Labrenzia sp. PHM005: one gene and its partner. The protein of the gene in region 2 interacts with the protein of the main gene of each other region in a pairwise test. Links are inferred from orthologs where the notes say so. Each region holds a gene or a part of one and is shown on either strand. Other genes may lie near its edges.

Evidence for each region. Proteins that work in one complex are often made in the same cells at the same time.
Region 1: the proteins of FJ695_RS14915 (region 2) and FJ695_RS15915 interact in binary tests that used the Escherichia coli proteins (3 or more experiments, as listed by UniProt). The link is inferred for Labrenzia sp. PHM005 from one-to-one orthologs.

What each region holds. Positions count from the first base shown.
Region 1 is NZ_CP041191.1:3,512,334-3,515,982, forward strand. Bases 1-2,821 are described here. They hold FJ695_RS15915 (NAD(P)H-hydrate dehydratase), read left to right. Parts: upstream 1-559; coding sequence 560-2,083; downstream 2,084-2,821. Other genes in these bases: FJ695_RS15910 (P-II family nitrogen regulator), read right to left, coding at 1-121; FJ695_RS15925 (LysR family transcriptional regulator), read right to left, coding at 2,566-2,821. Outside these bases: more of FJ695_RS15925, read right to left, coding at 2,822-3,471; FJ695_RS15930 (ABC transporter substrate-binding protein), read left to right, coding at 3,612-3,649. UniProt on the Escherichia coli protein: Bifunctional enzyme that catalyzes the epimerization of the S- and R-forms of NAD(P)HX and the dehydration of the S-form of NAD(P)HX at the expense of ADP, which is converted to AMP.
Region 2 is NZ_CP041191.1:3,298,456-3,302,990, reverse strand. The notes cover bases 829-3,706. They hold FJ695_RS14915 (RNA methyltransferase), read left to right. Parts: upstream 829-1,792; coding sequence 1,793-2,620; downstream 2,621-3,706. Other genes in these bases: FJ695_RS14910 (helix-turn-helix domain-containing protein), read right to left, coding at 2,645-3,544; FJ695_RS14920 (PaaI family thioesterase), read left to right, coding at 1,248-1,772; FJ695_RS14925 (MarR family winged helix-turn-helix transcriptional regulator), read left to right, coding at 829-1,195. Also shown: FJ695_RS14930 (bile acid:sodium symporter family protein), read right to left, coding at 1-490; more of FJ695_RS14925, read left to right, coding at 680-828; FJ695_RS14905 (putative quinol monooxygenase), read left to right, coding at 3,721-4,011; FJ695_RS14900 (hypothetical protein), read left to right, coding at 4,011-4,358. UniProt on the Escherichia coli protein: Specifically methylates the ribose of guanosine 2251 in 23S rRNA.

The sequences.
Region 1 (3,649 bases), 210 kb from region 2 along the record:
CTTTTTGGCGGCCAAAGCCCTTGGCTTCGGTCACTGTGATGCCCTGCAGGCCGACTTCTTGAAGAGCTTCTTTCACCTCGTCGAGTTTGAAAGGTTTGATGATCGCTTCGATCTTTTTCATCACCGTATGTCTCTCTCCACATTAAACTGGCAGGGTCTGCCCGGTCGCTCTTCTTTAGAAGCCGGTTCAGGCAGGCGTGCCTTGACCGGGATCATCCGAGAGCTGTTGCCCAGGTGTTAGCAGGAAGCGTGCCAATTGAAAGTGGACGCAGTTTTTTTTGCATTGCGGCGGGAAACCGCCACCATTTTTGGCAGGTTTGATGCAGTGCCAATGCTGTTGGTCATCAGAGGACCGTGTAGCTGTCTATTTTTTGAGCAACCTGCACATAAAGTATGCAAGGTTGTGCCCTTGACGGCGTCAGGCCGGCCCTGCGCTCAAAAAAGAGCGCGTCGGGCCTTGTGGTTTTGATCAGTGGTAAGGTTGCTTGAAGAAGACCGGCTAGAGTTTGTTGGTCTCCCGATGGAAACTGCGCTTGCAGACTGAAAGCGAAAGAAAATCATGACAGCTGCCTTGTTGACGCCTGAGGAAATGGGCCGTGCCGATCGCTTGACGATCGAGGGCGGTATTCCGGGAATTGACCTGATGGAGCGGGCGGGCACTGCTGTTGCCAAGGCGGCTGCAGATCTAGCGCCGACAGGAGGGCGCGTCTTGGTGTTATGTGGGCCGGGAAACAATGGCGGTGACGGGTTTGTCGCAGCAAGGCTTCTGGCAGAACACGGCTATTTGGTTGATGTGTATCTTCTGAAAGACCCGGCGGGCCTCAAGGGCGATGCGGCGCTTGCGTTTGCCTCTATGAATTTGCCCCACAAAGTTTTGCCGGACACCGTTCAAGTCGCAGGCGATCTTTTCGAAGAAGCCGTTGCGCCCGACGTTGTTATTGACGCCCTTTTTGGCGCAGGGCTGGACCGGCCGCTTCATGGTTTGGCGGCCATGCTCGTTGATGTGATCAACAGCGCCTCAGCGCCGGTGGTCGCTGTGGATCTGCCGTCTGGTGTCAATGGAACGACCGGACAGATAATGGGATGCGCGATTGAGGCGCACACGACTGTGACGTTTTTCCTAAAAAAGCCGGGGCACCTTCTTTTTCCGGGACGCGGCCTTTGCGGGGAGGTCACAGTTGCCGATATCGGGATAAACCAGAGTGTGCTCAATCTTATTGCGCCGCAAACATTTGAAAACGGTCCAGCGCTTTGGCTCGATCATTGGCCGGTGCCGGATCCGGCCGGGCACAAATACGCTAGGGGTCATACTGTGGTTTTTGGCGGTCCGGTGGCTGCGACCGGTGCCGCGCGTTTGTCCGCAACGGCTGCACTGAGGGCCGGGGCAGGGCTCGTCACCTTGGCATCGCCCCCAGATGCTCTGATGGTCAATGCCTGTCATCTGACGGCTGTAATGCTGAAAAAGATAGCAGGCGCTGAGGCCATCCCTGAGCTGCTGGCCGACAAACGTCTCAACGCTGTCCTGATCGGTCCGGCATATGGTGTCGGCCCAAAAACTTGTGCCGCAGTCGAAGCGATTCTGGCGCAGGATCGGGCCACTGTTCTGGATGCGGATGCCTTAACCAGTTTCTCAGAAAAACCTCGGAAGCTATTTGAATTAATAAGAAAAGCTAAAAGTCCTGTGGTTCTCACACCGCACGATGGTGAGTTTGCGCGTCTGTGTCCGGACCTCGTGGATGTAGACAGGTTGAGCCGTGTCCGCACAGCGGCTGTGCGGTCAGGTGCTATTGTCATCTTAAAAGGGCCGGACACCGTGGTCGCAGCGCCCGATGGACGGGCCGCGATCAACGCCAACGCGCCGCCCTGGCTGGCGACTGCCGGGTCCGGGGATGTTCTGGCCGGAATTGTTGGCGGCTTGCTCTCCCAAGGAGTAACCGGGTTCGAGGCCGCATGTCAGGCCGTTTGGCTGCACGGTGCCGCAGGGCAAGAGGCAGGGCCCGGCCTGATCGCGGAGGATTTAGCGCCAGCGCTTAAGGCGCCGATCCGCGAGCTTGTGGACAAGTCTTGCGTCTGGGGTACCTAAGGCGTTATTTTTCCTTTGACCTCAAAAGACAGAGTGATATAGAGGCTCCGCTTCAAACGCGGAGCTTTCAAGTTCTCGCGATGCGGATGTGGTGAAATTGGCAGACACGCCAGATTTAGGTTCTGGTGCCGCAAGGCGTGGGGGTTCAAGTCCCTCCATCCGCACCAAATCACTTGCTAGCAAGTGATTGAGACGAAAAGATAACCGGCCTTTGGCCGGTTTTTTTGTTTTTGCTTTCGTAAGCATTACCCCAGCTCTCGTCCTTCGATCTGTGCAAATGCACTGGGTGCGGAACAACGGCCGTTTCCAAAATGGCCTGACACCAGCCCTTTGGATTGCCCGCGCTGGTAAACTCGCATATCTGGCTCAATGCTTCGCAAAACCGACCGGACCCTAAGCCTGCGGGCGGGTGTCCTGATTTTTGCGGAAGGTTTGGGATCAGCATTGATCAATAACAAACCCCGAACAGGTTTCCCAAAAACTCAAGAATCCAAGCGGAGTTGCCTGAGCGATTTGGACAGGATCCGGCAGAGGGCGTTTTCAATCGGTTTTTGATTGCTGCGTGACGGGATGAGCAGGCCGATCTTCAAGTCTTTCAGAAAGCTCGACTTGAGCGGGAGATAGCTGAGCTCTCCAGATTCAATTTCTTTCAAAAAACCAATCTTGGAATAAAGGCCAATACCGCGGCCAGAGAGGATCATGGAACGGGCGAGGGGCAAGGAGTTGGTAAAACAGGCCGTTTTCAGCGGGATCGTATGGTCGGCAAGCGCCAGATTGACCAGTGACCGTTCCGCAAGCGCATCGTAGGAGCGGATCAGCGGAAACGGTGTGAGGTCTTCTAGGTCCAGGGCATCACGTTCGGCCAATGGATGGTTCTTGGTGAGAATGGCGCCGATTGGTGCGGATTTTTCGGTCTGCAGCCGCACGCCGGGGTGGAGGTCATTGCTGAAGGATATGCCGATGTCAGCTTCGCCCTCGGCCACGGCTCGAACGATCTCGTCCGGCTGCGCCGTTCTGATGGTATAGGTTATATCCGGATAGTCCCGGGCGAACTGGTCGATGGCAGAAGGCAAGAGACTGAGCGCGACAGAGTCGAGAGAAGCGATGTCGATATGTCCGGCCCGCATCTCACGGATATCGGCCACAACATGCAGGATCTTTTCATAGTCGAAGATTGTTTTCCGGCAATGTTCCAGAACAACAGCCCCGGCGGTGGTCAGTTCGACGCCTTCTGCATGCCGGTCGAACAAACGGACCCCTAAGCGCTCTTCAATGTCGAGGATTTTCCGGTTTACCGAAGATGACGACACATGCAGCACGGCCGCGGCTCTCCGGATAGATCCTTGCCGGGCGACTTCATCAAAATAGCTCAAAAACTTGCTGTGCATCGGTGTTTCTCTCTAGCGTGATGCAAAAAATGCATCGCTATGCGCAAAACTTAATTCTATCTGCAGCGCCGAACCCACGTCTAGTCTGAAAAGAAAACGGGAGATAACAAAAAAATATCACCTACCAGGAGACGGGTATCATGACGCATTGGGGACTTAACCGCCGGCATATGTTGCA
Region 2 (4,535 bases):
ATCGGCGGGCGGCGGCAACACTTTTTGAAAGGATGACCATCCCGATAGCGACCGGCACCATCACAAAGAGCAAAGTCGCTATGATGCTGGAGAACGGCACCTGCAAGTCGGCAGATGTGTAACCGCCTGCATAAATCCAAATTGCCAGTGGCATGAGGACAACGGCCGCAAGCGTCGAGGCAACCGTCATGCTGACGCTCAGCGCAACATCACCTTTTGCATAATAGGTAAAGAGATTTGAGGTCGTGCCACCTGGCGTCGCACCAACCATAATAAGGCTGAACGCAATTGCGGTTGGCAACTCAAAAAAGATCGCAAGCCCAAGAGCGATGACTGGCATCAATCCATACTGACTGATCAAACCAATTAGAAGCGGCAAAGGCCTCGCGAGCACCATCCGCAAGTGATTGACACGGATCGTCGCCCCCATTCCCAACATGATGATGAAAAGCATCAGTGCCAGCCCGACCTGCTCCACAAGACCTATCATTGCGCCCCTCCCCGGCTCCAAAATGTCGAATCTTCAACACCTTCGAACAAACACTTACATTTACACGGATACAATCCCTCGAATTTCAGATCTTCGATCCGCACTTCACGCAATCTCTGGAAACAACGGTTTTGTTGGCAAAAAAAGAACCCGCTTGCCGCATTACTAATTATGTTGTAGCTACAACAAATGACACATTCTTTGGACGGCATCGATTTCTATCAGATGGGCCAGACCTGTTTGGGACACACCGTCCGGCGAACAGCGAATCTGCTCACCCGGCATTTCAACCGCTATCTAGCGCCCTACGGGCTAGAGATTACTCAGGCGCAGTTACTGGCGGTGATTGCCAGTGGCGATTCTCTCTCATCCTCCGACATTGCCCGCTACATCGGGATCGACCGGTCTACCCTCGCCCGCAATCTTAAACCCCTTGAAGCAGCCGGCTTGATCGCGCGCCGCAAAAGCGGAGGCAGGAAGGTCGTGCCTGTTTTGACAGAAAAAGGCGAACAGCTCACTGCCGAGCTTCACGCGACTTGGGAAAAGGCTCAGCAAGATCTGGCAAATGAACTGGGCGAAGAAACAGCCGAAGCGATCCGGGGCCATCTGTCAGCCCTGAGAAGAACCGTCAAACACCTGGAACAGACGGACCCAGACAAAAATGCGCCGCCGAAGAACACAGCTCACCGCTCCACCTCCTCCTGAGCGTCCAGCACACACGACAGAACCGTCACAGACATTTTAAAGGAAAAGACCTATGAGCCTTCCAGACACGATCACCGAAAACGGCAAGACCCATATAATCGATGCCCTGCCAAAGCAGCAGGTGGCCGGTATCTCAGGCCTGCAGATTTTTGAATTGATGAAGGACGGCAAATTGCCGGCCCCACCAATGATGATCCACTCCAATATCCGGATTAAGGAATTTGAGCATGGCCGCGCTGTATTTACCGGCGTTCCTGAAAAGCAGTTCTTAAATCCACTCGGTACGGTTCATGGCGGCTGGATCTCCACACTGATCGACACAGCACTCAGCTGCGCGGTTCATACGTGCCTTGAACCGGGTGAGTTTTACACGACGACATCCCTCACCGTGAATATGGTCCGCCCGTTAAAACCGGGCAGCGGCGAAGTCACTTGTGAAGGCCGGATTGTCCATCGCGGCTCGCGCCTGGCGACGTCTGAAGGTGAACTGAGAGATGCCAACGGCAAGCTGATTGCCCACGGCGCTGTCAGCTGCATGATCTTCCCGAACCCGGCAGCCTCTTCCCCTAACGGATAATTGGGGTTACAGCAGGCAGCATGACTGACGACAAAAGACCTGCATGGAAAAAATCGCGCCCAGGCCCCAACAAGGGCCAGGGCCGCTTTTCAAAAAACTCCGGCAAACCGGGACCGCGCCGCCCTGGATTGCCGCCGGAAGGCCCGGTGCTTTTATATGGCCTTCACACAGTGGAAGCGGCTTTTGCCAACAAAGACCGCAAACGCCTGAAACTCTATGCGACCGAAAACGCTCAGAACCGGCTCAAGGAGCGCGGTGTCACCATTGACGTTCCGATAGAGGACAAGCGCCCCAAGGAACTGGACCGGATGGTGACCAAGGACGCGGTTCACCAGGGCATGATCCTGGAAGCTGATCCCCTGCCCGCTTATGGCGCAGAACATCTGAAAGGTGCCCGGCTGATCCTTGCGCTCGACCAGGTGACCGATCCGCACAATGTCGGTGCGATCCTGCGTTCAGCGGTTGCTCTGGATGCAGACGCTGTCGTCACCACCGAACGCCACGCACCAGAAGAAGGCTCGGTTCTTGCCAAATCCGCCTCCGGCGCGCTCGACATGATCAAACATGTGCGTGTAAAAAACATGGCCCGCTTTATTGCCGAAATGAAGGACCAGGCCTTCGGTTGCATCGCGCTGGACAGTGACGGCCCGGCCAGCCTGGAAGACACCGAGTTTACCGACAAGACGGTTCTGGTTCTCGGATCGGAAGGCAAAGGTGTGCGCCAAGGTGTGCGGGAAGCCTGCGGCCTGCTCGCCCGTCTCGACATGCCCGGTGAAATCCGCTCGCTCAATGTGTCGAATGCGGCGGTCTTGTCTCTTTATGTAGCACGGCAGAAGATGGGGCTTTGAGGCGGCTAAGCCCGTCATCAGCCCCTATAAACTCCTCAACCGCATCGCCTTGGGCGTTGTTCCAAACTGCTTGCGGAACTTTTCGATGAAATGGGACGTGCTGGAATAACCGAGCTCTGCCCCGATTTCCGTCACCGATTGCCGGGAATTCAAAACCAGCTCCTGGGCCTTTTGCAGTTTATAGTCCGCCAGCCATTGCCGGGGCGGCATGCCGAACTGACGTTTGAAGTCACGGGTAAAAGACGTCACCGACCGGCCGGACATTCGTGCCAACTCGGCGACAGACAGGTTCCGCCGGGCATTTTCGCGCATCACATGGAGAATGTTTCGAGGCGCCTGGCCGGTATGACAGGCGGTCAGAAATCCTGTCAGCCGCTCGGCATCATCAACTTCCGCAATCAGATGCAGACACTCCAGAAGCTTTGTCTGCAACAGTGACGGCGAACCTGTCATCTGCCCATAGATTGTCTTTGCACTGTCAAAGAAACCGGCCAATGCCGCATGGGCCTGAATTTTATAGGCACTGGCTGCCCCTGTAGCGCCAGACTGCGGGTGAGGCCCTTGAAGGGCTCGGATGGCCGCTGTGTCGAACGACAGGATATAGGCTTCGAGCGGGCCTTCCTTCGCCGAAAAATCCGAAATCATGTAGGTGTTAGCCGGCATCAGGATCATCTCGCCGCCCTGCAATGAGATTTCACGGCCATCGGACGTCCAAAAAGTCTCACGGCCGCGCAGGGTCATGCACAGGCACGGCGCGGCGGTGCGGAACTCCACCGCCAACATCGTTTTTTCAATCAGCTTGTGAAAGATTCCCGCTTCGCCATGGGCCATAACAACCGAAGCCTCTTGGAATGCATGCAAGTCTTCCGGCAAGGTCAGGACATCATCTGGCGGATGGGAGAGAAAACTTCTGGTTTGGATCATGCCCAACCATACCTGATTTCGAAGATCCTCAAACCGGCTGGCCTTGCTGGCGAGATGGACAGAATGTCTCAGGTCACAGCTTATGACCGAAAACCGGCACTTTTGATGTTTCGCCGACAGTTTCAAATCAAAGGGCGCCGTAAACCACTCCTGTTGTTTCAAAATAGGAGATCACGATGAGCACCTGGGTCACCCTTCAGATGAAGGTTTCTGAAAACGCCTTTCCGCAGCTTGAAACCTTTCTGTCAGACAAACTTCCGGCTGTGCGCGGCTTTGACGGCGCGTTGTCGGTTTCGCTTTTCTACAATACGGAAACGCGGGACTTTCTGATCCTGGAAGAATGGATCTCACAAGACCACCACCAGGCCTATATCAAGTCGATCATGGACAACGGTGTTATGGGGGACTTGCTCTCCTTTATGGAAGGCCAACCAACAGTGACCTACCACGACCGGCTGGTGATGTGATGTCCGGTCTTCCCTCAGTGAATATCACCCGCCGAAAGGTTCTGGCTGGCGGAACCATTGTAGCCGCAAGCCTCCCCATGGTTCGGTTTGGAAATGCTGCAGCGTCCGACACAGATCTGCTGATAATGGAAAACTCTTTTACCCGGATGTGGCGGTTTCCAAAATCATCCACTCAGTCGGTTTTGCCTGAAGCCATCCGCCGTCGCCAGACACCGGGCCTCCTCGCCCAGCGCCTCTTGCAGAGCGACAGCCATCTAACGGTGTTGGAGGAGTGGCTGCCTAAGCAGCCTGTTCCGGACTTTTTGGTGTCGGCGACAGTGAGTACTTTCTCGAAACTGCCAATTTGATCAGCCATCCAGCCACACACGCTTCGACTCTGACCGGCGCGTGTGGCTGGATTGCCCTTGCAAGAACGTCAGCCTGCCTGTCGCAGCAGGACATCCATTCCAACCGCAACATCATCTGCAAAGACTTCAGGAAAGTACCGTACAAATACCAAAACCGATATCGTAAAAAACCTCACG